4 regions of the Vibrio sp. KMM 9700 genome follow, and region 1 is predicted to be linked to each of the others. Evidence: predicted binding sites of a transcription regulator. Region 1 holds the regulator's gene; each other region holds the start of a gene.
The links. Region 1 encodes PurR, which represses purine synthesis genes. Its sites were predicted from a motif close to TNANGNAAACGTTTNCNTNA; they were not measured.

Region 1 (8,205 bases):
AAGAAGGTATGAAAGGCATGAAAATCGGTGTGCAACGTGCAACTACGCATGATAAATACCTAACAGACACTTATGGCGACAATGTTGAAGTAGTACGTTACGGCACATTCGATGAAGCATATCTTGATCTTGCAAACGGTCGTATCCAAGCTGTCCTTGGTGATGCATCAGCACTACAAAGTGGTGTATTAGATAAAGAAGGCGGCGAAGGTTACGAGTTTGTTGGTCCATCACTGACAGATCCTAAATGGTTTGGTGAAGGTTTCGGTATTGCAACGCGTAAGCAAGATAAAGACTTAACAGAGCAGTTAAATAAAGCAATCGAAGCGATCCGTGCTGACGGTACTTATGATGAGATTGCGAAAAAATACTTTAGCTATGATGTTTATGGTGACTAAACCTTGCTGACCATCAAGTTTTAATATTTGGTGAGCAAAGCAAACTGCCGCAGTGTTTTTTACTTCTGTGGCAGGATAAAGGATCTAGATCTTAGGATTTAGATCCTTACATACTCATGTAATATAATAAAAATTATTTTAAATATGTTAGATTTTCTACAAGGCTATGAAGCCTCGATTTTAAAAGGCGCTTGGGTCACAGTTGAAGTGGCGTTAGTTTCGCTTGTGCTTGCCGTTTTGTTTGGCCTATTGGGCGCGGTGGCAAAAATGTCTTCCAATCGCTGTTTGCGAATGGTTGCCACAACCTATACGACAATTATTCGTGGTATCCCCGATCTTGTGCTGATGATGCTGATCTTCTTTGGCGGTCAAGTCATGCTCAACAATAGCTTATACAGTTTAAATGAAACCTTTAATGCTTGGTTTTCTACCCCAGATAATTATGTTCAATACCTTCCAGATTATATAGACGTTAGCCCTTATGCGGCTGGTGTGTTAACCCTTGGCTTTATTTTCGGTGCTTATATGGCCGAAACCTTTCGTGGTGCGATGCTTGCGGTTGATCGCGGCGAACTTGAAGCGGCTACTGCTTATGGCATGTCCCCTTGGCAACGCTTTCACCGTGTGATGTTTCCACAAATGGTACGTCACGCACTGCCTGGCTTTGGTAATAACTGGCTGGTGCTACTTAAAACCACAGCTTTAGTTTCAATTATTGGCCTTGAAGACATGGTTCGAACTGGCGCACTCGCAGCAGGTTCTACCAAGATGCCGTTTACTTTTTATATGACGGTGGCGGTGATTTTCTTATTTTTCACCAGTATATCAACTGCGCTTTTGAAAGTCCTTGAGCGTAAATATGCGATCGCAGGAAGGTAGGTGATGGATTTTTCAGTAATTATTGATAGCTTACCGCTTTATGTGAGTGGCATGTGGACCACGCTTTGGCTGGTGGCCGTTTCCCTCGTGATTGGTTTAGTCCTTGCGGTTCCGACGGCGCTGGCGCGTGACAGTCGCTTTATGCCGGTTCGTTTGGTCAGTTGGAGTTATAGTTATTTCTTTCGTGGCACGCCACTTTTGATTCAGCTTTACCTTATTTATTATGGGATGGATCAGTTTGTTGCGGTGAAGGGCACTTTATGGGAAAACGCTTGGTTCTGCGCTATTGTTGCATTCTCGCTTAATACAGGGGCTTATACCTCAGAAATTATTCGCGGCGCGATTGCTGGCCTGCCAAGTGGTGAAGTGGAAGCTGCAAAAGCTTATGGGATGACGCCATTTAAGACGTATACGCGTATTATTTTGCCAAGTGCATTGCGTCGCGCACTGCCTGCATACAGTAATGAAGTTATATTTATGCTGCACGGCTCAGCGATTGCAGGGATTGTCACCATTTTAGACTTAACCGGTGTGGCACGTTTGGTTAACTCGCGTTATTACGCACCGTTTGAGGCTTACTTAACGGCTGGCTTATTCTATATGATCTTAAGTATGAGCTTGATTTGGCTATTTAAGCGCGCTGAAACGAAACTGCTCGCACATATGCGTCCCGTGGCTTAAGTTTAACTCAATACTATATATTTAGAAGGCGTCCTTGAGGCGTCTTTTTTGTTTATATGTTCCAATAAAAAAAGGTACAGCGAATCACTGTACCTTCTTCTTTATCAAGTAAACTTGTTTTTACTTAGCGTTTAAATCTTTCACCGATGCACGCTCAACCAACTCAGGTTGCATTTCAAACGTGCGTGGCTCGTGATCTTTATCTTTAATACGCGCCAGCAAAATCTCAAGCGCAGTTTTACCCGCGCGACGTTTTGGTTGGTGAATCGTTGTCAGCGGTGGCGAGAAATAAGGCGTTAAATCGATATTGTCATAGCCAATCACAGAAATATCTTCTGGTATGCGGATGCCGGCTTGCTGTAAACGACTCATCAGGCCCATTGCCATAATGTCGTTAAAACAGAAAATCGCAGTAGGTCGCTCCTTCATTGCAATGATTTTTTCAGCAGCAATCACAGCCGTATCACATTCAAAGTTACCTTCTAAAATCCAATCTTGGTTAAATTCTAGATTTGCTTCTTCATGCGCACGCTTAAAGCCACGAATACGCTCAATACATGCCACTTTATCAAAGTGACCACTCAGGCATGCAATCTTAGTATGACCCTTTTCAATCAGATACTTAGTTGCTAGATAGCCGCCTTCTTCTGAATTATCAATGATCTTATCCGCTTTTGAGTTCTCAGGGCCCCAGTCCATAATTACTTTTGGAATATCTGGGTGGGCATCAAGCATCTTGCAAAGATCTTCTGTTAAATCTGAGCACATCACAAGCAAACCATCGACACGTTTGCCTGCAAGCATACGGATATAGTCACGTTGCTTTTCAAAAATGCCGCCAGTATTACACAAAATCAAAGTGTAACCTTGACGATAGCAATAGCTCTCAACGCCATCGATCACTTCCGCAAAAAAAGGGTTATTGGATTGGGTCACTAACATGCCAATCGTGCTTGTCGTATTACATTTTAAGCTACGCGCCACAGCGCTCGGTGCATAATTTAATTCTTCAACAGCATCCATCACTTTTTTCTGTGTGGTTTCTGCGACGAAACGAGTTTTGTTAATCACGTGAGAAACGGTTGTGGTGGACACACCAGCAATGCGCGCGACATCTTTAATTGTTGCCATAAATAATCCTCATACCAATACATCTAGGCTAGATGTGGGATCAGTATGTTTAAAGTATAAGAAATTATGAAAGCACAGCCGCACTTGTTTAAGACAATGAGTAGTAAAAGTTACTTATCAGAAAAGAAAATACCGCCCAAGATTAGAGCGGTATGGCTAGCTTTCAATTAAGAAGCGTATATTAATGGGAAAAAGTCGATAAAACAATTATTTTCTGTGACTTTTATCACAATGCAAACGATTTCGTGGTGATTTATTGTGCCACTTCCTCTGAAGTGTTTGAATCAGGAGCGATTTGTTCTGTCACCTGATTTTGCTCGGTTGGCGTATCCATGACTGCCTCTTGTGATTCATCCGCCATCGGAGTTGCTTGCATGCTTTCTGTGTTATCGAGCGAGACATCACCACGAATATTTGACCACCAACGGCCGAGCTGCTCATACCAAAAACGTTCACTTTGTTCTAAATATTTAGCTTTCAGGGAATATTTCTCCCAAGGCTGCTGGATATTGGTATGTGCAAGGTAGTTGGTTGGCGCTGGAATAGGATCAAGCCCTGCGTCTTTAAACTCCATCATCGCGCGCGGCATGTGACTGGCCGAGGTCACTAAAACAAGACTTTTATCTTTGACATATAGCGCTGCTTGTCGGGCTTCTTCGTAGGTATCTTTTGGCGTTTCCAACAAGACAATTGAAGACTTTGAGACCCCAAGAGAGAGCGCAATATTAGCCATCACGCGGGCATTACTCAGCTCACTACCATTGGCATAGCCAGATAAAATCAGCTTGGAATTTGGATACATACGTAAGATACGTATCCCTTCAACGAGTCGCATTAAGCCTGAACGTGAGATTTCTGAAGTGATAGGCAATTCATCATCCAGCACGTGTCCACTGCCCATTACCATAATAAAATCAACTGGTTTTTCAACAGGTAAAAAACCGCGATATTCACGTTCAGTCGGCATTAAAAGGTTAGATGAAACAGGTTGAAATGAGAGCAGAAAAAATCCGAGTAAACAGCTAAAAGTAAGGCTGACACCTATGCGACGAAAGCGACTAAAAGTGATCAGCCAAAGTCCGATAAAGCCTATGATAAGTAACAAGGGTATAGGCATGATCAAAGAGGCAAAAACTTTTTTAAGTTCAAACATGGATGAGTATTCCTAAAGGGAGTAATGAAAGGTTTTTGAGCGCAATAAAGTCGCTAATATAGCATGAAAAATAATGTTTTTGTGACACTGATTGTATAGAATAATGCGTTTTGAGACGCGATCTAGCAATAAAAGCTCCTTTTATAACAAAAATGCGCGTCGCTTTGTTCAAATTGCCGAGGATAAAATGACCCAAGCTCCCCAAGATAGAAACTTTGACGGCATTGCTCAAAAGTTTGCCCAAAATATCTATGGATCCGATAAAGGTGACATCAGACAAAGTATCCTCTGGCAAGATTTAACCCCAGTATTAGAATCCCTAAGCCAAGCAAAAGGGCAGCAGGCCTTGCATGTGCTCGATGCGGGAGGCGGCTTAGCCCAAATGTCACAGTTAATTGCAAAACTTGGGCATCAAGTGCATTTGTGCGATTTATCGAGTGAGATGCTTGCGTTGGCATCACAAGAAATTGAGCGTCAAGGCTTAACTTCCCAATACAGTATCACGAATTGCGCGATTCAAGACTTGCCGGCTCAGGCGATCAATAAAGCAGATTTGATTTTATTTCATGCTGTCATGGAGTGGCTTGCCGATCCGCGCGCTGTGCTTGAGCATTTGATTAAGCATATGCAACCTCACGCAATTATCTCAGTGCTTTTTTATAATCAACATGGCTTAGTGATGAAAAATATTCGCTGTGGCAATTTGCCGCATATTTTAGCCGGAATGCCGCATAAAAAACGTTTTAAGCTTCAACCGACGCAAGGTTTATATCCAGAAGATGTATTGTCTTGGCTTGATGCCAATGAATTAACTTTACTCGGTAAATCAGGGGTGCGCTGCGTCAGTGATTATATTGGCGATCAAAAATATATGGGCGATTACACCGAGCAAGATGTGTTGGCGCTTGAGCAGCAACTTTGTCGACAAGAACCTTATGCTTCCCTTGGACGTTACATGCATTTATGGGCGCAAAAGGCGTAAAAAATGACCACTTAAACTGATTTTTTACCCAAGTTTTACATTCATACGAATTTGCAGTAAAAAAGAAACTCGACTCGTGCTAGAGTGACAGGGTTTAATGAATTTATCCCTTAGTTGAGCGGGCAAGTAAGCGCCTCACCTAAGTAGACTGCAACCAAAGCAGAATCAAGAAAGACAGGAAAAACAATGCATGAAATAACACCCACTTTATCTGAGCAACCTATAGATGAGTTGGTCACTTGGGTGAAGCAAAATGATTTCTCATTGAACCTCTCCCCTGAGCGTTTGGCATTTTTGATTGCCATTGCGGTGCTCAGTGCGGAAAGCTTTGATGAAGAATTAGGCGAAGGAGAGCTACATGATGCATTTGCAATTGTGAGCAAGCTTTTTCCCGACACGGCAGGGCCATCCGCCTTTCGCGCTAATAATGCAATCAATGACTTAGTGAGCTCACGTTTGATGAGCCGTTTTGTCAGTGAAGTCACGGAAGGGGCGAGTATTTATCGTTTATCCCCACTTGGGATGGCGATCAGTGATTATTATGTGCGCCACCGTGAATTTTCTAAACTCAAACTCTCGATCCAACTTTCCATGCTTGCCGATGAAATGAGCAAAGCGGTGAATGCTGCGCAAGTGGCGAACACGGTAGAAGATTGGCGTAAGAATGTTTATGGCGTGCTGAAATACTCAGTTGGCGAGATTTTTGATCGCATCGATTTAAACCAACGCGTGATGGATGAGCAGCAGCAAGAGGTGAAAACCCAAATTGCTGAGCTGTTAAATCAAGGTTGGCGTGAAGCGATTTCAAACTGTGAGCAGCTCTTAAGTGAAACCTCAGACACCTTGCGCGAGTTGCACGACACACTGCAAGCGGCAGGCGATGACTTACAGACGCAAATTATTGATATTCAGCAGATCATTTATCATCAAAGTGAGCTCGAGTTTATTGATAGTTTGCTGTTTTCACTGCAAATGAAGCTAGATCGGATCACAAGTTGGGGCCAGCAAACGATAGATTTATGGATTGGCTATGATCGCCACGTGCATAAGTTTATTCGTACCGCTATCGATATGGATCAAAACCGAGCCTTTAGTCAGCGTCTGCGTCAATCGGTGAAAGATTATTTCGATATGCCTTGGTATCTCACTTACGCCAGCGCAGACAGACTGCTGGATATGCGTGATGAAGCCATGGTGCTGCGCAATGATGAAGTCACAGGTCAGCTTCCAAGCGCCCTTGAGTTTGAATCCATTGACAGGGTGCATGATGAGCTCAATGAGCGCATTGCTGCCATGCTCACGGTGCACAAAGAAACCGGTGAGCCAATTGATTTAGCCTGCCTCTTACGTGATTATCTTGCGCAACACGAACAAGCACAACATTTTGATCTCACTAGAATATTAATTGATAACGCGGTCAAACTGGGTTATAGCGAAGCGGATTACCGCGCAATTCAGCCAAACTGGCAAGCAATTAATGATTTTGGTGCAAAGGTACAAGCAAATGTCATCGACAAATACTGATTTTGAATTTTCTAAACGTCTAGCCAAAGCGATTGCAAACCCGCTATTTCCGGCGCTAGATAGCCAATTACGCGCAGGTCGCCATATTTCTATCGATGATATGGATAATCATGCACTGTTAAGTGATTTTGAGAACGAGCTGTCAAATTTTTATCAAAGATATAACGTGGAGTTGGTGCGTGCGCCAGAAGGTTTCTTCTATTTACGTCCACGTTCGACCTCGCACATTCGCCGCAGCGTTTTATCTGAAATGGATATGCTAGTCGGCAAGGTATTGTGTTATTTATACCTTAGCCCTGAGCGTTTAGCTCACGAAGGTATTTTTACCAATCAAGAGCTATATGAAGAGCTGCTGACTCTGTGTGATGAACCTAAGCTGATGAAACTTGTGACCAATCGCGCCACAGGTTCGGACTTAGATAAAGAAAAGCTATTTGAGAAAGTGCGCGCTGCATTGCGCCGTTTACGCTCGATTGGGATGATTTTACCGGTCGGTGAAGATGGCAAGTTTCGCATCAGTGAAGCGGTTTTTCGTTTCGGCGCCGATGTGCGTGTGGGCGATGATGCGAAAGCTGCGCAATTACGCCTTATTCGTGATGGTGAAGCCGTGGTGCATACCGAAGCGCCAACCCAAAATAGCTTGGACTTAGCAGATCAAGCAAGCGATGCTGAAGATGAAGATCTTGAGCAAGATGAGACAAATCAAGAGACAAACGCAAATCAAGCAGGTGAGTTATGATCGCGCGCGGTAAATATCAATCTTTAACTATGGTCAATTGGAATGGCTTTTTTGCGCGAACCTTTGACATTGATAACTTAGTCACAACCTTATCTGGCGGTAACGGCGCAGGTAAATCCACCACCATGGCGGCATTTATCACCGCGCTTATTCCCGATCAAAGCTTGCTTCATTTCCGTAATACTACCGAAGCGGGCAGCTCAAGCGCATCGCGCGATAAGGGCCTGTTTGGTAAGCTTCAGCCAGGCACTTGTTATGCTAGTTTAGATATCGTCAACTCACGCAATCAGCGTTTAATTTTTGCGGTGAAACTACAACAAGTGGCAGGGCGTGATAAGAAAGTCGACATCAAACCTTTCTTAATCCAAGGTCTGCCAAGTGAGGTCAAACCGACGCAAGTGTTTGTCGAAACTTTATCTGATACGGCGGCGCGCGTGCGTCCACTCGATGAGCTCAAGCAATCCCTTGAAAGCTACCCAGAAGTTCAATTTAAGACATTTAACTCGGTCACTGATTATCACAGCCTGATGTTTGATATGGGCGTGTTGCCGAAGAAATTGCGTAACACCAGTGACAGATCAAAATTCTATCGCTTGATTGAAGCCTCGCTATACGGCGGGATCTCAAGTGCGATCACCCGTTCATTACGTGATTACTTATTGCCGCAAAATGGCGGGGTAAAAAAAGCTTTCCAAGATATGGAATCTGCGCTGCGTGA
Region 2 (8,205 bases), 620 kb from region 1:
TATCAATACACGATGCTTGATCATTTGAATCAATTCGAAGCGCGTCGCCCAATTTCATTGAGGCCGCTTGGCGTTTCGCTAAGAGTAGCGCCATTGGGCATCTCTCATTTGTTAGATCAAGCACTTTCATCCGACTCTCTTTTGATTTAACCTCAAATGAACGGAATTATGATATACCTAAATGCCGCCACAAGATACATTGAATTGACAAGGCATTAAGAGAATCACATTTTTTTGACTCTTTATTGGATACACGTATTTTTATGAAGCAAAACCATAAGTTAACAAGGATAGCAGCACACTTGGCTTTAAGCCTTGCTTTATTAGGATCAAGTGTCGCGCGCGCTGATGATTTGAATCTCCCTGACATAGGAACAGCCGCAGCCGCAACACTCTCAATTGCTCAAGAAAAGCAATACGGTGATGCCTATATGCGTATTTTACGCACTAAGATGCCTATTTTGGGCGATCCTGTGATGAATACTTATATTAGCGATCTTGGGCACCTACTTGTTTCCAATGCACGGGATGTGCGCACACCTTTCTATTTCTTCTTAGTGCGCAACCCACAGATTAACGCCTTTGCCTTTTTTGGTGGTCATGTGGTAGCCAATACGGGTCTATTTTTACATGCCGAAAGCGAAAGTGAACTTGCTTCAGTGCTTGCTCACGAAATTGCCCACGTGACCCAACGCCATTTAGCGCGCCGTATGGAAAGTGATGCGCGTCGCTCCCCTTATGCAATTGCAGCGATGGTTGGCTCCTTATTACTTGCGATTGCATCCCCTGAAGCAGGGATTGCAGCGCTGAATGCTTCAACTGCTGGTAACCTTCAAGCAGGTATCAACTATACACGTTCAAACGAAGAAGAAGCGGATCGCTTTGGCATTGAAACTTTAGCTAATGCAGGCTTTAATCCTCGTGCTATGCCTGACTTTTTCACTCATTTATCTGATCAGTATCGCTATGCCAGCACGCCACCACCAATGCTCTTAACTCACCCCTTGCCACAATCGAGGGTGACAGATTCACGTGAACGAGCAAGGCGCTACCCAAATGTAACGCGCCCAATTTCATTAGATTTTTGGCTGGCCAAAGCCCGCGTTATCGCTCGCTATTCTGGCTATCAAAGCGCCTCAGCTGAAGGCGTTTTAAATCGCATCGCAAAAGATTCAAACCCAGTCAAAAAGCAAGCCGCAAATTATGGTAATGCTCTGATAGCGATTGATGATCGTAAATTTAGCGAAGCACAAAAGCTATTGCAGCCGTTAGTTGCAGCAAGCCCGAATAATGCATTTTACTTGGATGCGTTAGCTGATCTCTATATTGGTCAGAAAAAATATGATCAAGCAATCAGTGCGCTACAAAATGGTCTAAAAGCTGATGCAAATAATGCAGCGCTCAACATCAACCTTGCGAATGTATATATTGAAGCCAACCAACCTAAATCAGCCATTCGCATTTTACAGCGCTACACACATAGAAACCCAGGCGATCCAACAGGCTGGCAGCTTTTATCTAAAGCTAATGGTAAATCTGGTAACCGTATGGAAGAGCTGGCGGCACGTGCAGAAGTGTTTGCCCTCAATGCGAACTGGAACAAAGCAATTGATTCTTACTCACAGGCAAGTAGTATGGCTAAATATGGTAGTTTAGAGCAAGCGCGTTATGACGCACGAATTGATCAGCTTCAGTATCAACGTGAAATGTTTGCCGCATTAGATGGGTTAAACTAGATCCAATCGCTACCGTTAGATAATCGATAAAAACCAACACAGGGTAAAAAGGAATCCACTATGACTGTCACAATTTACCACAATCCAAGATGTTCGAAGAGCCGTCAAACTTTGGAGCTTCTTGAATCTCAAGGCATCACGCCACAAGTGGTGAAATATCTTGAAACGCCACTGGATTTACAAGGCTTAAAAGACTTATATGCGCAACTCGGATTGAGTCAAGTTTCTGATATGATGCGCACCAAAGAAGCGGAATATAAAGAACTCGGTTTAAATGCACAAGACGCCACAGACGAAGCACGTTTTGAAGCTATGGTCTCGCATCCGAAGTTAATGGAGCGCCCTGTTGTGGTTGCCAATGGTAAAGCGCGTATTGGCCGTCCACCGGAGCAAGTCTTAGAGATTTTATAAAAGTGAGTTGATATGCCATCCAAAAAGCCGATGCCAGATCCCCTAAATAAACCAGATAAGACTCTGAAAAAACTCAGATGGGCTGCACTGATTAGCTATTTGTGTTTAATCTTATGGGTGGTGATTTGGCATGGCTTTTTTGAAATCCAAGATGGCGCCATCCCGTCAACTCAAGCTTGGCTCCTCTTTGCTTGGGTGATGCCACTGCTTTTACCATTAAAAGGCATCATCCAAGCCAAAGCCTACACTCATGTCTGGGCCTGCTTTATCTTACTTATCTATTTTCTTCACAGCGTTACTTTAATCTTTAGTGACTTACTTTTGGTGAAAACAATCCAACTTAACATTTATGCTCTTATCGAGTTCATTCTTACAAGCTTAAGTTTCATCTTTTGCTGTTTTTATGGCAGAAAAAAAGCCAAATCACAAGGATCTGGCTTAGCTAAGTTATCTCAAATCGAAAAAGCAGAACGGGCTAAGTATCAAGGCTGATACTGATACCAATTGGTATCTACACTTGGCGTACTTGCCGCTTGTTGAGCTTGCATCACTTGTGCTTCATTATTCGCTAAATCCGCGCCAAGAACTTGATCCTCTCCACCGCTTGTAGCAGTCGAATCAGCAGCAACAGGCTCTGAGCTTGGCATAAAGTAACGGCTTTGAATAATTTCTTGATCAAATTGAGATTTTGGTGCAATCAATTGAATATTCAAACTTGCACTACGCCCTTTGATCCCTGAAATTTGCACATTACCTACGCTTGCAAAGTTCTTCAAACGGTTTTGCATATCAATTAAATCACGTGCTTTAGTGATACCGTTGAAGTTTGCAACAAACTCATCCACAACTGGCGCATCTTTTTTCTTGTCCGCAGAATTGGCGACAAAATGACTGCTTAATTGACGCATCATTTTTTCAAATGCAACGTCAGCGTCTTGCTCTGTCAGACTTCCTTGCTCAGGAGTGCCTGCTTTACGTGATAAGCTTTCAGGGCTTTGATCATAAAAGCGCCACTGCACTTCTTGGCCAGAGTCAGTTGATTTTTTGATCACTGCTAAAATAGCATCCGCAGGGTAGCGGCTACTTGCACTAGCTAGACGTGAGGTAAAGTTTCCTTCTACATCAGAGCTGCTTATATTGGTCACATCTTCAATATCACCCACAGGGAAGAAAACAGGCACACCGACTTTTTGCGCTGCATCTGTCAGTTGAGTCAAGACTTCAAGTCCAGATTGTTCCCAAGCAATTTGCGCATCCGGATCGGATTCATTCTCATCCACTAGCCACACAAGAATGCTTTTACGTTCAGCCGGCCAAAGACTTAGATTGGATGATTGAATAATGGAGTCAATACGCTCAGGCAAAAAGCTGGCTTGCATGACGGCATCTTCCCCTTCGCCTTCAACGCGATAACGTTGCAAAACGCTTTCAATATCTTTCTTTGCAGATTCTATCGCACTCGATTTAGGCAAATCTTGTTGCCCTGTTGCTTTTTGTAAAACTTCAATAAAGCCTTGCTCAAGCGCTTGATTTTGCTCATCTTGCCCTGCATCAGCGGCAATCGGAACACTCGCTTCATAAATATCAACTTTAGTTTTAGCGAAAACAGTTGAACTTGTTGCCAGTGAAACACTTAACGCAAGCACAGACAAAAGAAGGGAAGAACCTCGCATAAGCTATTTTTCCTAGTTATTTGTGATAGACCTGAAAGTTAAATCTTAAAGCGATAAAACTTACACTGTACCAAAGATCTTATCACCCGCATCACCAAGACCCGGTACGATATAACCTTTATCATTTAACTTTTCGTCAATCGCAGCTGTATAAAGTTCCACATCAGGGTGAGCTTTTTCTAATGCTTCAATCCCTTCTGGCGCAGCCACAAGTACTAATACTTTAATTTGCTGACAACCTTTTTCTTTTAAAAGGTCAATCGTTGCTATCATCGAGCCGCCTGTGGCAAGCATTGGATCAACCACCATTGCAATGCGATCTTCCATTTGACCAGCAAGCTTGTTGAAATAAGGGACAGGTTCAAGGGTTTCTTCATCTCGGTAAATACCAACCACAGAAATACGCGCACTTGGCATATGCTCGAGTACACCATCCATCATGCCAAGACCAGCACGCAGAATCGGCACAACTGTCATTTTCTTACCTTTTAGTTGGTCGATTTCAACTTTACCGTTCCAACCGTCAATTTCTACTTTTTCAGTTTCGAAATCAGCTGTTGCTTCATAAGTTAAGAGACTGCCTACTTCAGTTGCAAGTTCACGAAAACGTTTTGTACTGATATCGCCTTCGCGCATTAAGCCTAATTTATGTTTGACTAATGGGTGTTTAACTTCGACAACTTTCATTTCTAACTCCATGCTATTAAATATTAAATCCGCTTAATTATACGCAAACGTTTCCAATAAAACACATATAAATCCCATTGAAATCAAAATCCGCCGCAAAATAAAACAAAAATCCAAGCTTTGGCTGTAAAAAACTTAATCAAACAGATAAAAAACTTACGCAAACGTTTTCCTTTTTTGTTTTTTGCCTGTTAGAATAGCCGCAGAAAATATTACAGCAGCTGAAATTGATTAGAATTCAGGCGATTTAGCCTATCAATCAGCGCGTGATTCAATCTTCTCTTTTTTGATAATTAATAAGGATCTTCTCGTGAGTGGTAATAACACATCCCTTAGCTATAAAGATGCAGGTGTCGACATTGATGCAGGTAACGCTTTAGTTGATCGTATTAAAGGTGTGGTCAAACGCACGCATCGCCCTGAAGTTATGGGTGGTCTTGGTGGATTTGGCGCACTATGTGAATTACCAACCAAATACAAGCAGCCTTTGCTTGTTTCAGGGACAGATGGTGTTGGCACAAAACTTCGCCTTGCACTGGATATGAAAAAACACGACACCATCGGGATTGACTTGGTTGCAATGTGTGTGAATGATTTAATCGTTCAAGGCGCTGAGCCACTTTTCTTCCTTGATTACTATGCAACCGGCAAGCTTGATGTCGATACCGCAGCAGATGTTGTGGCTGGCATTGGTGAAGGTTGCGTGCAAGCAGGTTGCGCCCTTATCGGTGGTGAAACCGCTGAAATGCCAGGCATGTATGAAGGTGAAGATTACGACGTAGCGGGCTTTTGTGTTGGCGTTGTTGAAAAAGAAGAAGTGATTGACGGTTCAAAAGTTGCGCCAGGCGATGCACTGATAGCAGTAGGTTCAAGTGGTCCACACTCAAACGGTTATTCATTGATCCGTAAAATTCTAGAAGTATCAAACGCTGATTTAAGCCAGCCTCTAGGTGAGAAAACACTTGGCGAGCACTTGCTTGAACCAACAAAAATCTACATCAAATCTATGCTACCTTGCATCGAGAAGTTCGATATCCACGCTATCAGCCATATTACTGGTGGCGGCTTCTGGGAAAATATCCCACGCGTGTTACCTGCAAATACAAAAGCTGTCGTTGATGGCAACAGCTGGCAGTGGCCTGAAGTATTCAACTGGCTACAACAAGCTGGTAATGTCGAAACTCACGAAATGTATCGCACCTTTAACTGTGGTGTGGGTCTTGTGGTTGCATTGCCAAAAGATCAAGCGCAAGCTGCGGTTGATTTCCTAAACCAAGCGGGTGAAAACGCATGGGTATTAGGTGAAATCCAAGCGGCTGGTGATGCTGATGAGCAAGTTGAGATCTTAGCTTAAGCCTTAAAATTTGAGTAATAATCAATGACAAAAAAAATCTTAGTACTGATCTCTGGTAGCGGCTCTAACCTGCAAAGCTTGATTGATGCAAGCGAGCAAGGCAAGCTGGATGCAAAGATCTGCGGCGTGATTTCTAACAAAGCCGATGCCTATGGACTTGAACGTGCGAAAAAGCACAAGATTCCAACAAGCTTTGTCGACTCAAAGGCTTATAGCCGTGAAGATTTTGATGCAGCGCTGATTGAAGTGATTGATACCTATCAAGCAGATTTAATTATTCTGGCAGGCTTTATGCGTATTTTAACGCCAAGCTTTGTGCAGCGTTATCAAGGTAAGCTATTGAATATTCACCCTTCATTACTGCCAAAATACACAGGTCTAAATACGCACCAGCGCGCGATTGACGCAGGTGATAGTGAACATGGCACTAGTGTTCACTTTGTGACCGAAGAGCTTGATGGCGGGCCTGTTATTTTACAAGCGAAAGTACCAGTGTTTGAAGATGATGATGCGCAAACCTTGGCATCACGCGTCTTAACTCAAGAGCACAGTATCTACCCACTTGTCGCGCAATGGTTTGTCTCAGATCGTTTAGCGATGAAAGATGGCGCAGCTTGGCTTGATGGCGAGAAGCTTCCAGCCCACGGCCATGCGTTTGATGAGTAAGAGCTAACTCAAATAGAAAGCGGTTATAAATAAAAAAGTACCCTTGTTGTTATGACTTGGGTACTTTTTTTATATGGCTAATAAATTTCGCTAAAAATTAAAGCTATGCTTTAGGATGCGTTTGGCACATAACCATCGTGATCATCCGCATTCGCTTGTCGCGGCGGCGCATAATCCACCGCAACCAAGGAAGCTGAGTTTTCAAAAATTAGTTCACCTAAGCGAAAGACACAATACTCCCCTGGCTTCATTTTATGCCAAGCTTCATTATTGGTTAACGGCGAAGTGGCAATCACAGAAACCACATCATCTGGCGTAGTTTCATGCTGAAAGTTAATCGTCATTTCTTCATCAATTAATGAAGCTTCACCAAAAGGTGCGCGACGCGTGATCCAGTTTAAATGATTGGTGCAATAAGCCATCACAAACTCACCATCGCTAAGCAGCATATTAAAAACCCCTAGCTCTTTTAGCTCATCGCAACATTTGGCAATAAACTCAAACAATTGCTGCTCACAAGCCGGACGCTCAGGATATTCTTGATCAAGCTTATTTAAGAGCCAACAAAATGTGCGTTCGCTGTCTGTATCACCAATTGGTCGATGACGCCCGACAGGTAAGTTTTCATAATCACGCAATTGCCCATTGTGAGCAAAAGTAATATTGTGACCCCAAAGCTCACGGGTAAACGGATGGGTATTTTCAAGACTCACGCCACCGCGATTGGCTTGACGAATATGACTGATCACAGCGCAGCTTTTAATCGGATAGCTTTGCACTAGCTGGGCAATTTTAGATTGATAGCTCGGCGCCGGATCTTTAAACATTCGGCAGCCCTTTCCTTCATAGAAGGTGATCCCCCAACCATCACGATGTGGTCCAGTTTTGCCGCCACGTTGAATCAGCCCAGTAAAACTAAAACAAATATCTGTTGGCACATTGGCACTCATGCCAAGTAATTCACACATGGGGCTCCTCCATAAAACTTATTCTTGCATGTATTTTTCAATTAATTGAATGATGATGTGAATGACTTTAATGTGGATTTCTTGGATGCGATCAGCATATCCAAAATGTGGTACACGAATTTCGATATCCGCTACACCCGCCATTTTACCACCATCTTTACCTGTTAAAGCGATTGTTTTCATGCCTTTAGCTTTTGCCGCTTCAATCGCTTTTAAAATATTACCTGAGTTACCAGACGTCGATAAACCAAATAATACATCACCACGTTGGCCTACAGCTTCAACATAACGTGAAAATACATAGTCATAACCAAAATCATTACTGACGCAAGACAAGTGGCTTGGATCCGAAATCGCAATACCTGGGAAACCTGGTCTATCTTCACGGTAACGCCCAGTCAACTCTTCAGCAAAATGCATTGCATCACAATGAGAACCGCCATTACCACAAGAAAGCACTTTACCTGAGGCTTTGAATGAATCTGAGATCATTTTTGCTGCCGCTTCAATCGCTTCTAGGTTAGCGTCATCTTGTAAGAATTTGTCGAGCACAGTTGCGGCTTCAGTGAGTTCACCGCGGATCAAATCTTGATACATGAGAGATTCTCTTTATTAAATAAATATCTTTGAGTGTACCCAGTTCACCGGCGTACTTCAAGATAACAAATCTATGCAACGACTTTCGCATTTATACGCTGAATAGAAAGCTA
Region 3 (8,205 bases), 1.2 Mb from region 1:
TTCCCTGAGTTTAAAGAAGAGTCTGTTCGTCGTAAAGGTATTGAGCAACTGCAAAAACACGGCATTGACGCATTAGTTGTGATTGGCGGTGACGGCTCTTACATGGGCGCGAAAAAACTAACTGAAATGGGTTACCCATGTATCGGTCTACCTGGCACCATCGATAACGATATCGCGGGTACAGATTACACTATCGGTTACATGACAGCGCTTAACACTGTTATTGATGCAATTGACCGTCTACGTGATACATCTTCATCGCACCAACGTATTTCTATCGTTGAAATCATGGGTCGTCACTGTGGTGATTTAACCTTAATGTCTGCGATTGCTGGTGGTTGTGAGTACATCATCACACCTGAAAATAACCTAGATAAAGACGATCTAGTTAAGTGTGTGAAAGAAGGTATCGAGAAAGGCAAGAAGCATGCGATTATCGCATTAACTGAATTGCAAATGGACGCAAACGAGCTGGCGCGTGAAATCGAAGCACAAACGGGTCGTGAAACTCGCGCGACTATCCTAGGTCACATTCAACGTGGTGGCCAACCAACTGCGTTTGACCGTATCCTAGCATCGCGCATGGGTAACTATGCTGTGCATTTACTTTTGGATGGTCAAGGTGGTCGTTGTGTGGGTATCCAGCAAGAAAAACTTTGTCACCATGACATCATTGATGCGATTGAAAACATGCGTCGCCCAGTGAAAAAAGATCTATACAAAGTTGCTCAAGAGCTGTTCTAAGCTTAGTTTTTAAGTTTAAGATAGAAAGTTAAATCTTGAAAAGACAATAAGCGGTCGCCTATGGGTGGCCGTTTTTTATGCGTGTATGGAAGTGACATTGAGAAAAGTAAAAGCCAGCAAATATCCTTATTCGCTGGCTTTTGATTTGCTAATAATTAAAAAAGAGGAATCAAATTAATCATTAGCAATTGAGGTTAAATAAAATAGCCCCTCGGTATATGAGACCCTAGTTTATCTAATTTTATTCCTTAACGATACTCTTATCTTAATCTAGTATTGTATCAACATATTGTTTTACAATTGTTTTGATAAGTGAAGTAGTCAGTTAAGGTTTTGAATAGATTAAGCTTTTGCTTTAGCTGCTGCTTTTGCGATAGCTGCAAAGCTTTTCGCGTCAAGTGCTGCGCCACCAACAAGAGCACCGTCGATGTCTGGTTGTGCGAAATAAGCTTCAGCGTTTTCAGGCTTCACAGAACCACCGTATTGGATGATTACTTTGCTTGCAACATCAGCGCTTTCTTTTGCGATGTGTGCGCGAATTTGTGCGTGGATGTTTTGTGCATCTTCAGCTGTTGCTGCTTTACCAGTACCGATAGCCCAGATTGGTTCGTATGCGATAACAGCGCCGTCAAGAGCTTCAACACCTTGAGTTTTGATTACTGCGTCAAGTTGACGCGCACAAACTGCTAGTGTTTCGCCAGCTTCGTTTTGAGCTTCTGACTCACCGATGCAAAGAACAGGTGTTAGGCCGTTTTCTTTTAGGAAAGCAAATTTTTGTGCAACGAATTCATCTGATTCATTGTGATATTCACGACGCTCAGAGTGACCGATGATGATGTGTGTTGCACCAAATTCTTTAAGCATTTCAGGAGACATATCACCTGTGAATGCACCAGAGTTATGGATATCTGAGTTTTGGGCACCTAGGATAACTTTGCTACCCGCTTCTGTTAGCGTGCGCTCAGCAAGGTCGATGAAAAGTGCTGGTGGCGCAACTGCAACGTCAACACCGTTTACGCCTTCAAGCTCAGCGTTTAGACCATTTAGCAAAGTAGTTACCATTTCTTTGCTGCCGTTTAGTTTCCAGTTTCCCATTACTAGAGGATGACGCATAAGATATTCTCCGATATATTTTTAGTTATAAAATAAAACTTGTTCAATAAGAATATAACAGATAAATATGATCAGATCATGATTCTTATCATCAGATCTTAGGAATTATTTTAGTGCTTGAAGGGAGGCCTAGAAATATTTATTGATTAATAGATAAACTCAGATGAAGTTATGCTAGGTTATGTTTCTAACTAAAATTTTTAGCTGCACAGGAGATGGCAAATGCCACATATAGTAATGGAGTACTCAAATAGCCTAGAAGAAAGGGCGAATGTTCAAACCTTGCTCGAGGCTTTGCATCAAGCTGCGATTGACAGCCAATTATTTGATATTCATTTAATTAAAAGTCGTGCCATGCGCTTTAATCATTGGTTGGTTGCTGATCAAGCTGATGTTTTGGATTTTATTCATGTCAGCGTGGATATACTTGAAGGCCGCAGCCTTGAGCAAAGAGAGGCGCTGTCAAAAGCTATGCTGCAAGCCTTGCAAGCACAGCTAGATTTTCCGCTTAGCTTAACGGTCAACGTGCGTGAAATGAACCGTCAGGTTTTTCAAGGCGTTTCAGCCTTTGATTCATGATTTAGGCTGGATTAAATAAGCACAACGGCGCTGTTTTTGCTGAATATGTTCGATGCGTTCGATGCGGCATTCATTTTCAAACAGCGTCTGTAAAATATTCAGCTCAGATTGACAAAAAAGGGCGCAATGTTTGGCTGCTTGGTGAATCGTACAATGGTTTTCAATAAAGAGTAAGCCTTGTGGGTGCGTCTCAATTTCTGCCATATAGCCTTCAAGATCGCGTAATTTAGCGAACTTTTCTAATCGTTTCTGCCAACTCGTATCAAAGCCAAGCTCATCTTGATAATGTTTAAGTAGTTTTTGTTCACGTTTAGCGGTTAAAATATCTAACCCTTGTGAGCCAAAACTCTCTTCTACCGCATTGAGTACATCTATGGTTAAGTCGCTGTGCCTGTCGACAAAATATTGATGCCCCTGCGAGGTTAAAAACCAATATCGGTGCGGACGTCCAACTTTCACCTTTACATCTTCAAAGCTAACTAACTCTTTGTTTGCTAAAGCGCTAAGGTGCTGGCGAGCGCCCATTGCCGTCATATCTAAATGCTCAGCTAAGGTTTTGGCTGTCAGGCGGCCTTCTCGTTTTAGAAGATGGAGTATTTGGGTTGGTGTTTTCATTTAGTCTGATTAACGTCCTGTTTTAAGAGATCAAGCTGAGTTTATTGGCTTCAGTATGAAGTTTATATTAATAAAGTAAAGTCTTCACTAATACAAACAACAAATCCTAGCTATAACAAAAAACGCAGCCCAGAAAGACAAGGCTGCGTTTTAATTGAAAATCAGATTAATAAAAAGAAATTAAAGGATAAACTTCTTCACTTCATCATCTTTACGCTCAAGATAGTGAATCGACTTGATGCGACGGATTGTGCGTGACTTACCGCGGATAACTAAGGTTTCAGTAGTGGCGATATTGCCTTGACGAGTAATCCCTTCAAGTAGATCACCTTTAGTGATTCCGGTTGCCGCAAAAACTACGTTATCGCTTTGCGCCATATCTGAAAGCATCAAAATTTTGTTGGCTTCAACGCCCATTTCTTTGCAGCGTTCAAGTTCCATTTCACCAAATGCGCGGTTTTCTTCTGTGTCACCTTTGACTTCATGACGAGGAAGTAGGCGACCTTGCATATCACCACCTAGTGCGCGGATCACTGCTGCAGACACAACACCTTCAGGTGCGCCGCCGATGCAATACATCACATCCACTTCGCTATCTGGCATACAAGTTAGAATTGATGCTGCGACATCACCATCAGGCACAGCAAAGACGCGAACGCCCATCGCTTGCATTTGGCTTATCACTTCATCGTGACGTGGTTTTGCCAGCGTGATAACGGTGAGTTCAGTTAAGGCTTTGCCAAGTGCTTGGGCAATATTTTCTAGGTTTTCAGTCAGAGGTTTAGATAGGTCAATGCTATCTTTTGCACCAGGGCCGACAACTAGTTTTTCCATATACATATCAGGTGCTTTTAAGAAGCTGCCTTTTTCACCAGCAGCGAGCACTGCTAATGCATTGGATTGGCCCATTGCTGTCATGCGGGTGCCTTCAATTGGGTCTACTGCGATATCTACCGCATCGCCACCAATACCAACTTCTTCACCAATATATAGCATTGGTGCGTCATCGATTTCACCTTCGCCAATGACGATTTCACCAGCAATTTCAGTTTTATTGAGTAGGTGACGCATAACGTGTACGGCAGCGCCATCTGCTGCATTTTTATCGCCACGGCCTAACCATTTATAACCAGCTAGGGCAGCACCTTCTGTTACTCTTGAAAAAGCTAATGCTAAATCGCGTTTCATTTTGACTCCAATCTCTAAGCTAAAAAATCGCTGTGAATTCTAGCATAATTTAAAAGAAAACGTTTGCTAATTTTCAGCTGCCCTGAGTTAATCGGCTATTTTGGATCAGATGGAAGATTTTTTAGATTAATTAGTTATTTTTTTGTAGATTAATAACTGAAAACCCAATTGCTCCCTAGCATGAGTTAAGGGCTTGTAATAGAATGTAGATAACAGTTTAGATGGATCACAGACACAGGTATCAGATATGTCATTTGAAGTATTAGAACAACTAGAATCCAAAATCCAAAACGCAGTGGATACCATTGAGTTATTGAAAATGGAAATTGAAGAACTTAAAGAGCAAAACGGTCAACTTACGCAAGAAGCAAATTCTTTAAAAGAAGGTCGTGAGCAGCTAGAACAAGAAGCAGAAAAAATGCGTGAAGAGCACAATGCGTGGCAAGAGCGTATTCGTGGTCTACTTGGCAAAATGGATGAAGTTGAGTAATCAAGGTTCTCAATCCAATCTGAATACTTAATCTAAGTATGAATAAAAGAAAACAGAGCTCAAATTGGGCTCTGTTTTTATATGGATAAGATTTTGATTTAAGACTTAAAGTAAATCGTCATCATCTTCATCGATTTCAAAATCAATATCGAGTAATTCTTGTGAGAGAATGATCCCAGTATTATCAGCATAGATATAATCTTCAGGTAAAAATGTCACGCTGCCAAAGTTCACCGCGATATCAACTTCGCCAATTTCTTGATTGCTTGCGCCAACAGGGATTGATGCTAAGGCATGAATACCAAGATCATAAGTTTCTAAAGCGTCAACTTCACGCACAGAACCATAAACAATTAAACCTTCCCAACCATTGGCCTCAGCAAGATTTGCTAAGTTTGCATCAATCAGCGCACGACGCAATGAGCCGCCACCATCAATCACAAGCACACGGCCTTCACCATTTTCAGATAATACAGAGCCGATTAAACCATTATCTTCATAGCATTTAATAGTTGTTACTTGACCACAAAAAGAAGCACGAGCGCCAAAGTTGCTAAACATTGGTTCGACGACATCAATTTGATCTTGGTAGATATCACATAGTGCTGATGTATTATATTCCATGTTAAAACCTTCTATTGGCTGGGATGATGTTCAGTTGTTTAGTATGACGAGTCTAGGTACTGATTGCAATCGTAGGCTGCATATTTGAAATCTTAACTACCCAAGACTAAGATGAATGCGAAAATCAGATTGGTGATAAGCGCACATTTCACCATTTCAGGCATCATAGGGATAAACTCTTTCGGTTCTTGAATTCGTTTGACTGCAATTGCATGCTTAGCAATTAAAACCAGCGGGATCAACATAAAGCTAATTAAGTATTCATTGACTAAGTGCAAGTTTAAATAAAGGCTAAAGCTCACCCAGCCCACACATAAAATCATCCAGTGATAGCATTTCGCACGTTGCGCGCCAATACGCACCACAAGGGTACGTTTATTACTTGCGGTATCATTTTCAATATCACGCATATTATTAATATTTAAAACGCCCGCAGCAAATAAACCACAGCCAATAGCAGGTAAAAGTAAGCTTAGGTTTACCGCGCCAGTGTGGAGGAAAAAAGTGCCGAGTACGCCGAGCAAACCAAAAAATATGAAAACCGACACATCACCCAGTCCAACATAACCGTAAGGCTTGCTTCCCATGGTATAAGCCATTGAACTTAAAATAGATAATAGACCAAGTAAAATGAAGGCAATAATATTGGTCGGGTTTTGCAAGGCGTAAAAAACCAAAGCTAGACCGCTGATAATGATCAATAAGATATTTAAGCCAATTGCTTTTTTCATTTCGGCTTGAGTGATTTCACCTTTTTGCAGACCACGAATTGGCCCAATTCTGTCATCATTATCCGTACCTTGAACTGTGTCACCATAGTCATTGGCAAGATTTGAGAGAATTTGTAATAGAGTGGCAGTGATAAGGGCTAGAAGTGCGATCGCAAAAGAAAAGTGCCCAGCGACATAAGCCAAGCTACTGCCGACAACGATCGAGCAAATGGCAAGCGGAAGGGTTTTAGGGCGCGCGGCGTCAAGCCAAATCGAAACAGATGCATTCATAATATTAGACTGAGTTATTCAAAAGATTGCTGCGAGTATATCCAAGTCTGTAGTTTTGTGCCACATCAGCGAATCTTGATGTCGGCGAGATGACTCCCATTTTTGCCTCTTTATTCAAAGACAAAAACAATAAAGCCCCACCGAAGCAGGGCTTATATTATGAATTTTTATTCTTGGAAAAATTAAAGAATAAAGCGGCTTAAATCTTCATCTTCAACCAAGTTACCTAAACGCTCTTTGACATATTGACTGTCGATGGCAAGTTTAGTCCCTGGTTTGTCTGTCGCATCAAATGAAATTTCTTCCATTAAGCGCTCCATCACAGTATGCAAGCGACGTGCACCGATATTCTCAGTGGTTTCGTTTACTTGCCATGCAGATTCAGCAATTTTGGTGATGCCATCTTCGCTAAACTCAATGTCCACATCTTCCGTTGCCATCAATGCTTTGTATTGCTCAGTTAAAGACGCATTTGGCTCGGTTAAGATACGTTTGAAATCTTCTGCGCTAAGCGCTTCAAGTTCAACCCGAATCGGCAAACGGCCTTGCAGTTCAGGAATTAAATCTGAAGGACGCGCTACTTGGAATGCACCCGATGCAATAAACAAGATGTGATCAGTTTTGACCATGCCGTGTTTGGTTGAAACAGTGCTGCCTTCAATCAGTGGCAATAGGTCACGCTGCACACCTTCGCGTGAAACGTCAGGGCCTGAGCTTTCACCGCGCTTACAAATCTTGTCGATTTCATCGATAAAGACAATCCCGTTGTTCTCGACATTAAAGATCGCTTGGGTTTTTAAGTCTTCATCATTAACTAGTTTGCCAGCTTCTTCTTCAGTTAAAGCTTTAAGCGCATCTTTGATTTTCATTTTGCGCGTTTTCTTCGCATCACCGCCAAGGTTTTGGAACATGCTTTGAAGTTGGTTGGTCATCTCTTCCATGCCAGGAGGAGACATGATCTCAACGCCTACTTGTGGCGCAGCCACTTCAATATCAATCTCTTTATCGTCTAACTTACCTTCACGTAATTTTTTACGGAAGATTTGACGCGTATTGCTTTGCTCAGCAGGCTTATCTGTATTTGCATCCCAAGACGCTTCTTTTGGCGGCGGCAGCAGGGCATCTAAAATACGCTCTTCGGCATGCTCTTCTGCGCGATACTGAACTTTATCCATCGCTTGCTGGCGGGTTAGTTTGATCGATACATCCGTCAGATCGCGGATAATCGTCTCAACTTCTTTACCAACATAGCCAACTTCAGTAAATTTAGTCGCTTCAACTTTGATAAACGGCGCGTTTGCAAGTTTTGCTAGGCGGCGTGCAATTTCAGTTTTACCTACACCTGTTGGACCTATCATTAAGATATTTTTTGGCGTAACTTCTGCGCGTAGGTTTTCGTCTAGTTGCATACGACGCCAGCGGTTACGCAGTGCAATCGCGACTGCGCGTTTTGCTTTATCTTGGCCAATGATGTGGTTATTTAATTCATGAACAATTTCACGAGGTGTCATTTCCGACATATATTTGTCCTTATAATTCTTCAATCGTATGCGTGTGGTTGGTGAATACACAGATATCACCAGCGATTTTTAATGCTTTTTCAGCAATTTCACGTGCGCCTAAATCAGTGTTCTCAAGTAGCGCCGTGGCAGCTGCTTGGGCAAAGTTGCCACCAGAACCAATCGCCACTAAATCATTTTCAGGTTGCACAACATCGCCATTACCTGTGATCACAAGGGAGGCGGTTTCATCGGCAACCACTAGCATGGCTTCTAATTTACGCAAGGCGCGATCGCTACGCCATTCTTTTGCAAGTTCAACCGCAGCCTTGGTTAAGTGGCCTTGGTGCAT
Region 4 (8,205 bases), 1.1 Mb from region 1:
AACCAGATATTCGCGCTAGGATTGAACTAAAATCATGGTATGATAGCGAGCTAAATCTCATTCTAGATCACAGAATTCAATACAAACGAAACGGAGCAAAATATGGCAAGCCGCGGCGTAAATAAAGTCATTTTAGTTGGTAACCTAGGTAATGATCCTGATGTTCGCTACCTACCAAGCGGTGGTGCTGTTGCCAACCTAACTATTGCAACTTCAGAAACTTGGCGTGATAAAGCGACAGGTGAAAACCGAGAAAAAACTGAATGGCACCGTGTTGTGTTATTTGGCAAACTTGCTGAAATCGCAAAAGAATACCTACGTAAAGGCTCACAGGTTTATGTGGAAGGCCAACTTCAAACGCGTAAATGGCAAGACCAAAGCGGTCAAGACCGTTACAGCACAGAAGTGGTTGTGCAAGGTTTTAACGGCACACTGCAAATGCTAGGCGGCCGCTCAGGTGGTGGTCAGCAAGGTGGTTATGATAACGGTGGCCAACAAGGTTCTTGGGGTAATCCTTCACAGGGTAATCAACAAGGCGGTCAGCAATTTAGCCAACCGAACAACCAATATCAAAACAATCAAAATCAAGGCTATGCACCAGAGCAATCAGCTCCTGCGCCAGCGCCACAAAGTGCGCCACAGCAAAGCCCTCAACAAGCACCTCAATATAATGAGCCATCTGTTGATTTTGATGATGATATTCCGTTCTAAAGCACTTGTTTAAAGTTAGCTTTTAGCTGAATAAAGATAAAAAAGAACCCAGTGATCATAACTGGGTTTTTTATTTCATTTACATCTGAATATCCTAATACTGTCTTAATAAATAATTTAAATACTCAGATCTAAATGGGATAAATGAAGATCCCCTGCCTCAACCCCCATTTGATACCCTTCATCCAATACACTTGTATTCATACTTAAACGCTTCACATTAAAGTTTTCCGGTGGCGCTATCACACGCACAACTGCATCTTTTGGAAAGTTACGAATAAACTCAACCGACTTTTGATAGTTGCGTGAACGTAGCAATAAAGCTCTCGCCACATGCGGATGCTCTGCAAGCATTTTCTTCATTAACCAAGTTGTTTTTGGTGGCTGCATTTGATAACTCAATGGGTGGGATAACACCACGGTTAAATCACGCGCGCCGCGGCGATAAGCTTCAATCACAGGAATAGAATCCGCCACGCCACCATCGGTAAAACATTGCCCGCCAAAACACGGGGTTTGTTTGTACACTAGCGGCAATGCAGCTGTTGCTTCCAGTGCCAACTCATAATTTTCAGGGGTGACGCGATAATAATGCGCACGTCCGGTATCAACATTAGTGGCAGCGGCATAAAAAGGTTTGTTGGTAAAAGTTTCTTCTGGATCAAAAGGATAAAGCTCATTCGAGGTTTCCACTAGCCATTTCACATCGACAAGATCGCCGCCTTTCATAAAGCGCAAGGGGTTAAAGAATTCGCGGCGTGTGGCAAGTTCGGTGATGACCTTATAGCTACGTTCTGGTTGCTTGGCTAAATAGCCCACTAGGTTTGAAGCTCCAGCTGAAACCCCCATAACAAAATCAAATTCATGATAATCCTGAGACATAAAGCTATCGAGTACGCCACTGGCGAAAATTCCGCGCATGGCTCCTCCTTCAACAACTAATGCTTTTTTCATATACCTTACCCATTATTTTTTATTTATAGATTTAAATTTAACAAATCGACCCCATAGTTAAAAATATATTCACTGTATTAATTTAATCGCCAAAACCGATTTTAATTCGACCTATCCCCCAGTATTTGGGGTAGGCAGCGATTATCTGTTGGTTTTAATTTTATCTTATTGTTTAATCATAGTAAGCTGAGTTCTAGCCCATTTGGCTTATGCCCCTTATATATGAAGCTGCATCTATTCGGGGTGTATTACATAATAAAAATCCACAAGGAGTGATAAATGAACGAATCTATGCACTTATATATCGGGGCAGCTTTTATTGTTGGTATCCTCGCAGGCGTTCTTTTTGCCCGTTTCTGCATGCCTGAATACAAAAAACATAAAGCACTACAAAAAGAACTAGAAAAAGCACAGTTTGCTCTCGCGCAAAACCAACAAGAATTGGATGATCATTTTGATAAATCAAGCCAGCTGTTGCAAGAGGTTGCACAAGTCCAACAAAAACTAAGTGACCACCTAAAACAAAGTGCGAACCGCTTGCAAGCACAAAAATCAATTGTTGCCACCCAAGCAGACGCAAAGCTTGAAGAAGCTGAAAGTGAAGAAGCGCAAGTGCAACTCGAAGAGCGCAAGCATGAAGAAACAAGCACAGAACCGGCAAAAGATTATGCCGATGGTGCGGCAGGTCTACTTACTGGTAAAGAAACGCCAGAAGAGAACAAAACTGAGCCACAAGCCACTGAAAAGGAAGCAACAAAAGCCTAATATAGTGCAAATTTAGACAAAATAAGAAGAGATCAGACCAATTTTTAAGCATTTTTTATTCATTTAATTATCAATCACTTACAATATAATTATTCAGAAATATATTGTTACAATTAAATCGAATTGAACTTACAAAAAAAATCTTGGTCTGTTTTTTTATCTATACATGAAGGAGAATCATCGATGAAAAAACCTTTGCTTGTTTTAAGTGCACTAACCTTAAGCCTAAGCGCTATTATGACGCCAATCGCTGCAAATGCGGCACTTCCGGCGTCAGTTAATGGTGAGCAAATCCCAAGCTTAGCGCCTATGCTCAAAGATGTAACCCCAGCAGTTGTCACCATCGCAGTGAAGGGAAAACAAGCCACTAAGGTCCAGATTCCCGAGCAATTCAAATACTTCTTTGGCCCTGGTCAATTTGCCCAAGAACGTCCTTTCCAAGGCTTAGGTTCTGGCGTCATCCTTGATGCGAAGAAAGGCTATGTGGTGACCAACTACCATGTTATTAATGGCGCAGATGAAATTCGTGTTCAGCTTACCGATGGTCGAGAGTTTAAAGCTGAAGTTCTAGGCGGCGACAAGCTTTCTGATATAGCCCTCGTAAAACTCGATAATCCTAAGAATCTTACCCAAATTAAAATCGCGGATTCAGATCAAATCCAAGTTGGTGATTTCTCCGTTGCTATTGGTAACCCATTCGGCGTAGGTCAAACTGTCACTTCTGGGATCATCTCCGCCCTCGGTCGCAGCGGCTTAAATATTGAAAACTTTGAAAACTTCATTCAAACCGATGCAGCAATCAACAGCGGTAACTCAGGTGGCGCTTTAGTTAACCTTAAAGGTGAACTGATTGGTATCAATACCGCAATTTTAGGTCCAAGTGGCGGTAATGTTGGGATTGGTTTTGCAATTCCAGCCAACATGGTGAAAAACCTAACCCAACAAATCATTGAGTTTGGTGAAGTTAAGCGTGGCGTACTCGGCGTGAAAGGTGGTGAAGTGACAGCAGAACTCGCTGAAGCTATGGGCTATGAAAGCAGTCGTGGCGCCTTTGTGAGTGAAGTGATTGCGAAAAGCGCTGCCGATAAAGCTGGAATTGAAGCTGGTGATGTGATCACTTCTGTAAATGGTAAAAGTATCACCACCTTTGGTGAACTACGCGCCAAAATCGCAAGCATTGGCGCTGGCAAAAAAGTCACATTAGGCTTAGTCCGCGATGGCAAAGCGAAAGAAGTTGAAGTCACCCTTGGTGAATCTGATTCTATGGTAACCACTGCTAGCGGTCTACACGATGGTCTGGAAGGTGCAAAATTAAGCAACACAACAGATAAAGATCCGATTCAAGGGGTGAAAATTGTCAGCATCGAGAAAGGCTCGGAAGCTGAGCAATATCAACTCCAAGAAGGTGATATTATTATCGGTATCAACCGCGACCGAGTTAGAAATATGAAAGAAGCAAAAGAAGCACTGGAGAAGAAAGCCGGTGTAATTGCTCTAAATATTCAACGCGGTAACGCACGTATTTACTTAGTGATTCGTTAATAAAATCACGATAATACTTAGCTAAAACTTGGTGTTCAGTATAAACTGGCATAAAATAGCCGGCTGAACAATCACCTATTAAGGGGGTTCAATCTGAGCTCCCTTTTTTCTTTTTTAATCAGTTAGTGCTTCGCTTGTGGGGATCCAATGTTTAAATATTTGCTGCGACCAATCTTACTCGGCCTTGTAACGGCAGCACTTCTCATTGCAACAGTTCCCTCACTTCGCCAAGATGCTATCAAGCTCTGGAAAAAAGAAGCTAGCCTTCCCGTTGAAACTTATGATGATATGCAGGTTTCTTTTAGTCATGCGGTGCATCGCGCCGCCCCTGCTGTGGTTAACATTTACAGCCGCCAATATGTCAATGATGGACAAGATGAGCGCCGCTTAAAAACCCAAGGGTTAGGCTCAGGCGTTATCGTCAGTAAAGGCGGCTACATCATTACCAATTACCATGTTATCGCCCAGGCCGATCAAGTCATCGTTGCCTTGCAAGATGGCCGCGTCTCGAATGCTCAGCTGATTGGTAGTGATAAGCAAACGGATATTGCGGTATTAAAAATTGAGATGGAGGATCTTCCAGTGATCCCACTTAATGATAATTACAAAGCTAAGGTTGGGGATATAGTTCTGGCTATCGGTAACCCGTATAACTTAGGCCAAACAACCACTTTTGGAATTATCTCTGCCACCGGCCGCTCATCCATTAGCGCCGACGGCCGCCAAGCCTTTATTCAAACTGATGCTGCAATCAATGAAGGCAACTCCGGCGGTGCATTGGTGAATACTCGTGGCGAATTGGTTGGGATCAACACCGCCTCTTTCCAACAAGCGACCGAATTTGAAACCTATGGAATATCTTTCGCCATTCCGTTTCATCTTGCTAGCACTATCATGAAAAAGATCATTGCTGATGGGCGTGTGATCCGAGGCTATATTGGCATCGAAGGTCAAGATATGAACCCGATAGCCGCGCGACTACTGGGAATTAACTATGTCTCTGGTTTAATTGTGTTAAAAGCAACACCGGGCGCCCCAGCAGACAAAGCCGGTATTCAAGAACAAGATGTGATCACAGAGATCAACGGTGAGAAAGTTACTGGCAGTAATCGTATTGCAGAGCTGATTACGAATTTACGTCCTGGTACTCAAATCCCGGTCAAAGTGATTCGTCAAGGCAAAGAGTTGACGATCGAGGTCAATGTTGAAGAAGCACCTCCGGTAAATTAAAGCTTCAACCAGAAACTCTTCATCAAGATATAAATAGCGCCCAGAATTGAGCGCTATTTTTATTTAAATACGATTATTTTTATGCAATCACTAAGTTAGCAATCATCGCAGATAAAATGCTGACTAAAGTGGCGCCATACAAAAGGCGTAGACCGAAGCGAGCGACTTGATTGCCCTTTTCTTCATTCACCCCTTTCACAGCCCCAGCAATAATACCAATCGAGCTAAAGTTCGCAAAGGAAACTAAAAACACAGAAATAGTGCCGATAGTCACTTCAGATAAACCCGCCATTTGATCTTTAAGTGCTAGCATAGCCACAAACTCATTGGTCACTAATTTAGTTGCCATAATGCTGCCAGCTTGCAATGATTCTGCTGCTGGGATCCCCATCAGCCAAGCAATTGGATAAAAAACATAACCTAAAACAGCTTGAAAACTCATCCCAAAAGCAAGGTCAAAGCCTTTATTTATTAAGGCAATTAGAGAAATAAAACCAATTAGCATAGCTGCAACAATCACTGCAACCTTAAAGCCCGTAAGAATGTATTCGCCTAACATCTCAAAAAAACTTTCTTTCGGCTGCGCTTGCGCTTCTTCATTTACCATGTCATCAAAATCAACTTCTGCGTCATAATCATACGGGTTGATAATTGATAATATCGTAAAGCTACTAAACATATTTAAAATCAAAGCTGTGACGACATATCTAGGCTCAATCAATTGCATATACGAACCAACAATTGACATCGATACTGTCGACATCGCAGTAGCGGCCAAGGTGTACATACGCTGCTCAGACATTTTGCCTAAAATTGATTTATAGGTAATGAAATTTTCAGACTGCCCAACCATTAATGCACTCACAGCATTAAAAGACTCTAGACGTCCCATACCATTGATTTTCGATAACCCATAACCAATCCCTTTAATAATAAAAGGTAGTAACTTGATATGCTGTAAGATACCAATTAGTGCCGAAATCAGCACAATTGGCATTAACACGCCAAGAAAAAAATTAAATTCATCAGCATTGGTTAATCCGCCGAATACAAAATTTGTGCCTTCTGCAGCAAAGCTCATCAAGGCTTCAAAGGCAGCAGAAACTTGGCGGACAATGCCCGTTCCCACACTCGAGTTCAGCAAAAAATAAGCAAGGGCAAGCTCCACAACTAGGAGTTGAATAATATAGCGAATTTTAATTTGTGATTTATTACGACTTGCAAGCAATGCAAATCCAAGCACGAGGGAAAGACCAAGTAGAAAGTGTAAGTACGTCATAGGAGTTAAGCTCTTTTATTATGGTTATGGATACATTTGTAAAAAGTATCTTTAGCATCATCCTTGATGGAGACTCACCTTAACTTGATTTAACCTCTAAGGTAATCCCTTAGTATTTATTTCAAACCACTAATAAAAACGATGAGAACGCAATCGAATGCCATAACGTTTGCTTTATTCTCCCAGATATAAAAAAGCCCCCGTAAATATACGAGGGCTGATATCAAAGCATTAAAGGCTAGATCTTATTCGCTATCTGGCAAGTCCACTTCAATTGTCGTCACGCGTTGCAAACCTCTTGGCAAGGTACCGCCGCGGCGACCACGTTCACCTCTGAAGTTATCGAGATCAGAGGCTTTCAAGCCAAGCTTACGTTTGCCGGCATAAAGCGTCACATTCGCACCTTTTGGCAGCGCTAACATATGCGCGACATATTCTTCACGCGCTTTGGCTTTTGCCGCAGGAATATTGATGATCTTATTGCCTTTACCTTTGCTTAGCTGTGGCAAGTCTTTGAGTGGGAAGAGCAGCATCTTACCTTCGGTTGTGATCACCATGATTTCATCTTGCTCAATATCTTGGATAGCACTTGGAGTTAAGACTTCTGCGTTTTCAGGTGTGTTGATCAAAGCCTTACCACTCTTGTTTTTAGAGAGTAAGTCTTTGCCTTGACAGACAAATCCATAACCTGCATCCGAGGCAACGAGCCATAACTGCTCATCTTCACCCATAAGGAGATGCTTAATCTGAGTGCCCGGTTGGATATTCAAACGCCCTGTTACTGGCTCACCTTGGCTACGCGCCGATGGCAACGAATGAGACTCAAGAGAGTAACTGCGCCCATCGCTCGCAATTAAGATTGCCTGCTGATTGCTCTTACCATGAGCATGCGCCAGATACTCATCACCAGATTTATAATTTAACCCTTTCGCATCGACATCATGACCTTTGGCATGACGGATCCAACCTTTTTCAGACAAGACCACAGTGATAGGTTCACTCGGCACTAAATCACGCTCAGTCAATGCTTTGGCTTCAGCGCGTTCAATCAGTGGCGTACGACGATCATCACCATATTTATCAGCGTCTGCTTGGAGCTCTTTCTTGATTAGTGTATTTAAACGGCGCTCAGAGCCAAGCAATTGCTCGAGTTTTGCACGCTCTTTTTCAAGTTCATCTTGCTCGCCGCGTAGCTTCATTTCTTCAAGCTTAGCTAAGTTACGTAAACGCGTATCTAAAATTGCATTGGCTTGAATTTCTGATAAACCAAAGCGAGACATCAACTCTTCTTTTGGCTCATCTGCGGTGCGGATAATTTCAATCACTTCATCAAGGTTGAGATAAGCGATGAGCAAACCTTCTAAGATATGTAGGCGTGCTAAGACTTTATCTAAACGATATTGCAGACGGCGACGAACCGTGGTGCGGCGAAATTGGATCCACTCACCTAAGATCTGAACCAAGCCTTTGACTTCAGGGCGTTGATCAAGACCTATCATGTTTAAGTTTACACGATAGTTTTTCTCAAGATCGGTTGACGCAAACAAGTGATTCATCAGCTGATCGCAATCGATCCGATTTGATCTTGGAACGATCACGATACGAGTTGGGTTTTCATGATCCGACTCATCACGCAAGTCATCCACCATAGGCAGTTTTTTCGCGCGCATTTGGTTGGCGATTTGCTCAAGTAATTTCGCTCCAGAAACCTGATGCGGCAGCGC

Region 2: a site for PurR is predicted at 4,664-4,683, ahead of purM (phosphoribosylformylglycinamidine cyclo-ligase). Genes of this name have one in related genera too.
Region 3: a site for PurR is predicted at 4,291-4,310, ahead of glpX (class II fructose-bisphosphatase). Genes of this name have one in related genera too.
Region 4: a site for PurR is predicted at 6,639-6,658, ahead of AC2VOY_RS04850 (NupC/NupG family nucleoside CNT transporter). Genes of this name have one in related genera too.

What each region holds. Positions count from the first base shown of each region.
Region 1 is NZ_CM178589.1:38,153-46,357, forward strand. It holds gene AC2VOY_RS00155 (ABC transporter substrate-binding protein) at 1-398, shown strand, start outside; gene AC2VOY_RS00160 (ABC transporter permease) at 543-1,277, shown strand; gene AC2VOY_RS00165 (ABC transporter permease) at 1,281-1,958, shown strand; gene purR (HTH-type transcriptional repressor PurR) at 2,079-3,089, opposite strand; gene elyC (envelope biogenesis factor ElyC) at 3,343-4,242, opposite strand; gene AC2VOY_RS00180 (methyltransferase) at 4,430-5,224, shown strand; gene mukF (chromosome partition protein MukF) at 5,411-6,748, shown strand; gene mukE (chromosome partition protein MukE) at 6,729-7,487, shown strand; gene mukB (chromosome partition protein MukB) at 7,484-8,205, shown strand, end outside.
Region 2 is NZ_CM178589.1:660,440-668,644, forward strand. It holds gene AC2VOY_RS02950 (sulfurtransferase TusA family protein) at 1-130, opposite strand, end outside; gene bepA (beta-barrel assembly-enhancing protease) at 264-1,736, shown strand; gene arsC (arsenate reductase (glutaredoxin)) at 1,797-2,147, shown strand; gene AC2VOY_RS02965 (DUF2069 domain-containing protein) at 2,160-2,639, shown strand; gene AC2VOY_RS02970 (DUF8605 domain-containing protein) at 2,630-3,820, opposite strand; gene upp (uracil phosphoribosyltransferase) at 3,881-4,507, opposite strand; gene purM (phosphoribosylformylglycinamidine cyclo-ligase) at 4,818-5,861, shown strand; gene purN (phosphoribosylglycinamide formyltransferase) at 5,886-6,527, shown strand; gene AC2VOY_RS02990 (class II glutamine amidotransferase) at 6,638-7,495, opposite strand; gene lpcA (D-sedoheptulose 7-phosphate isomerase) at 7,514-8,092, opposite strand.
Region 3 is NZ_CM178589.1:1,283,837-1,292,041, reverse strand. It holds gene pfkA (6-phosphofructokinase) at 1-744, shown strand, start outside; gene tpiA (triose-phosphate isomerase) at 1,087-1,857, opposite strand; gene AC2VOY_RS05755 (5-carboxymethyl-2-hydroxymuconate Delta-isomerase) at 2,080-2,436, shown strand; gene AC2VOY_RS05750 (helix-turn-helix transcriptional regulator) at 2,431-3,051, opposite strand; gene glpX (class II fructose-bisphosphatase) at 3,232-4,239, opposite strand; gene zapB (cell division protein ZapB) at 4,487-4,729, shown strand; gene rraA (ribonuclease E activity regulator RraA) at 4,835-5,353, opposite strand; gene AC2VOY_RS05730 (1,4-dihydroxy-2-naphthoate polyprenyltransferase) at 5,446-6,354, opposite strand; gene hslU (ATP-dependent protease ATPase subunit HslU) at 6,537-7,874, opposite strand; gene hslV (ATP-dependent protease subunit HslV) at 7,885-8,205, opposite strand, start outside.
Region 4 is NZ_CM178589.1:1,092,650-1,100,854, forward strand. It holds gene AC2VOY_RS04825 (single-stranded DNA-binding protein) at 103-711, shown strand; gene AC2VOY_RS04830 (patatin-like phospholipase family protein) at 829-1,665, opposite strand; gene AC2VOY_RS04835 (Z-ring associated ZapG family protein) at 1,945-2,430, shown strand; gene AC2VOY_RS04840 (Do family serine endopeptidase) at 2,614-3,972, shown strand; gene degS (outer membrane-stress sensor serine endopeptidase DegS) at 4,120-5,202, shown strand; gene AC2VOY_RS04850 (NupC/NupG family nucleoside CNT transporter) at 5,282-6,481, opposite strand; gene parC (DNA topoisomerase IV subunit A) at 6,727-8,205, opposite strand, start outside.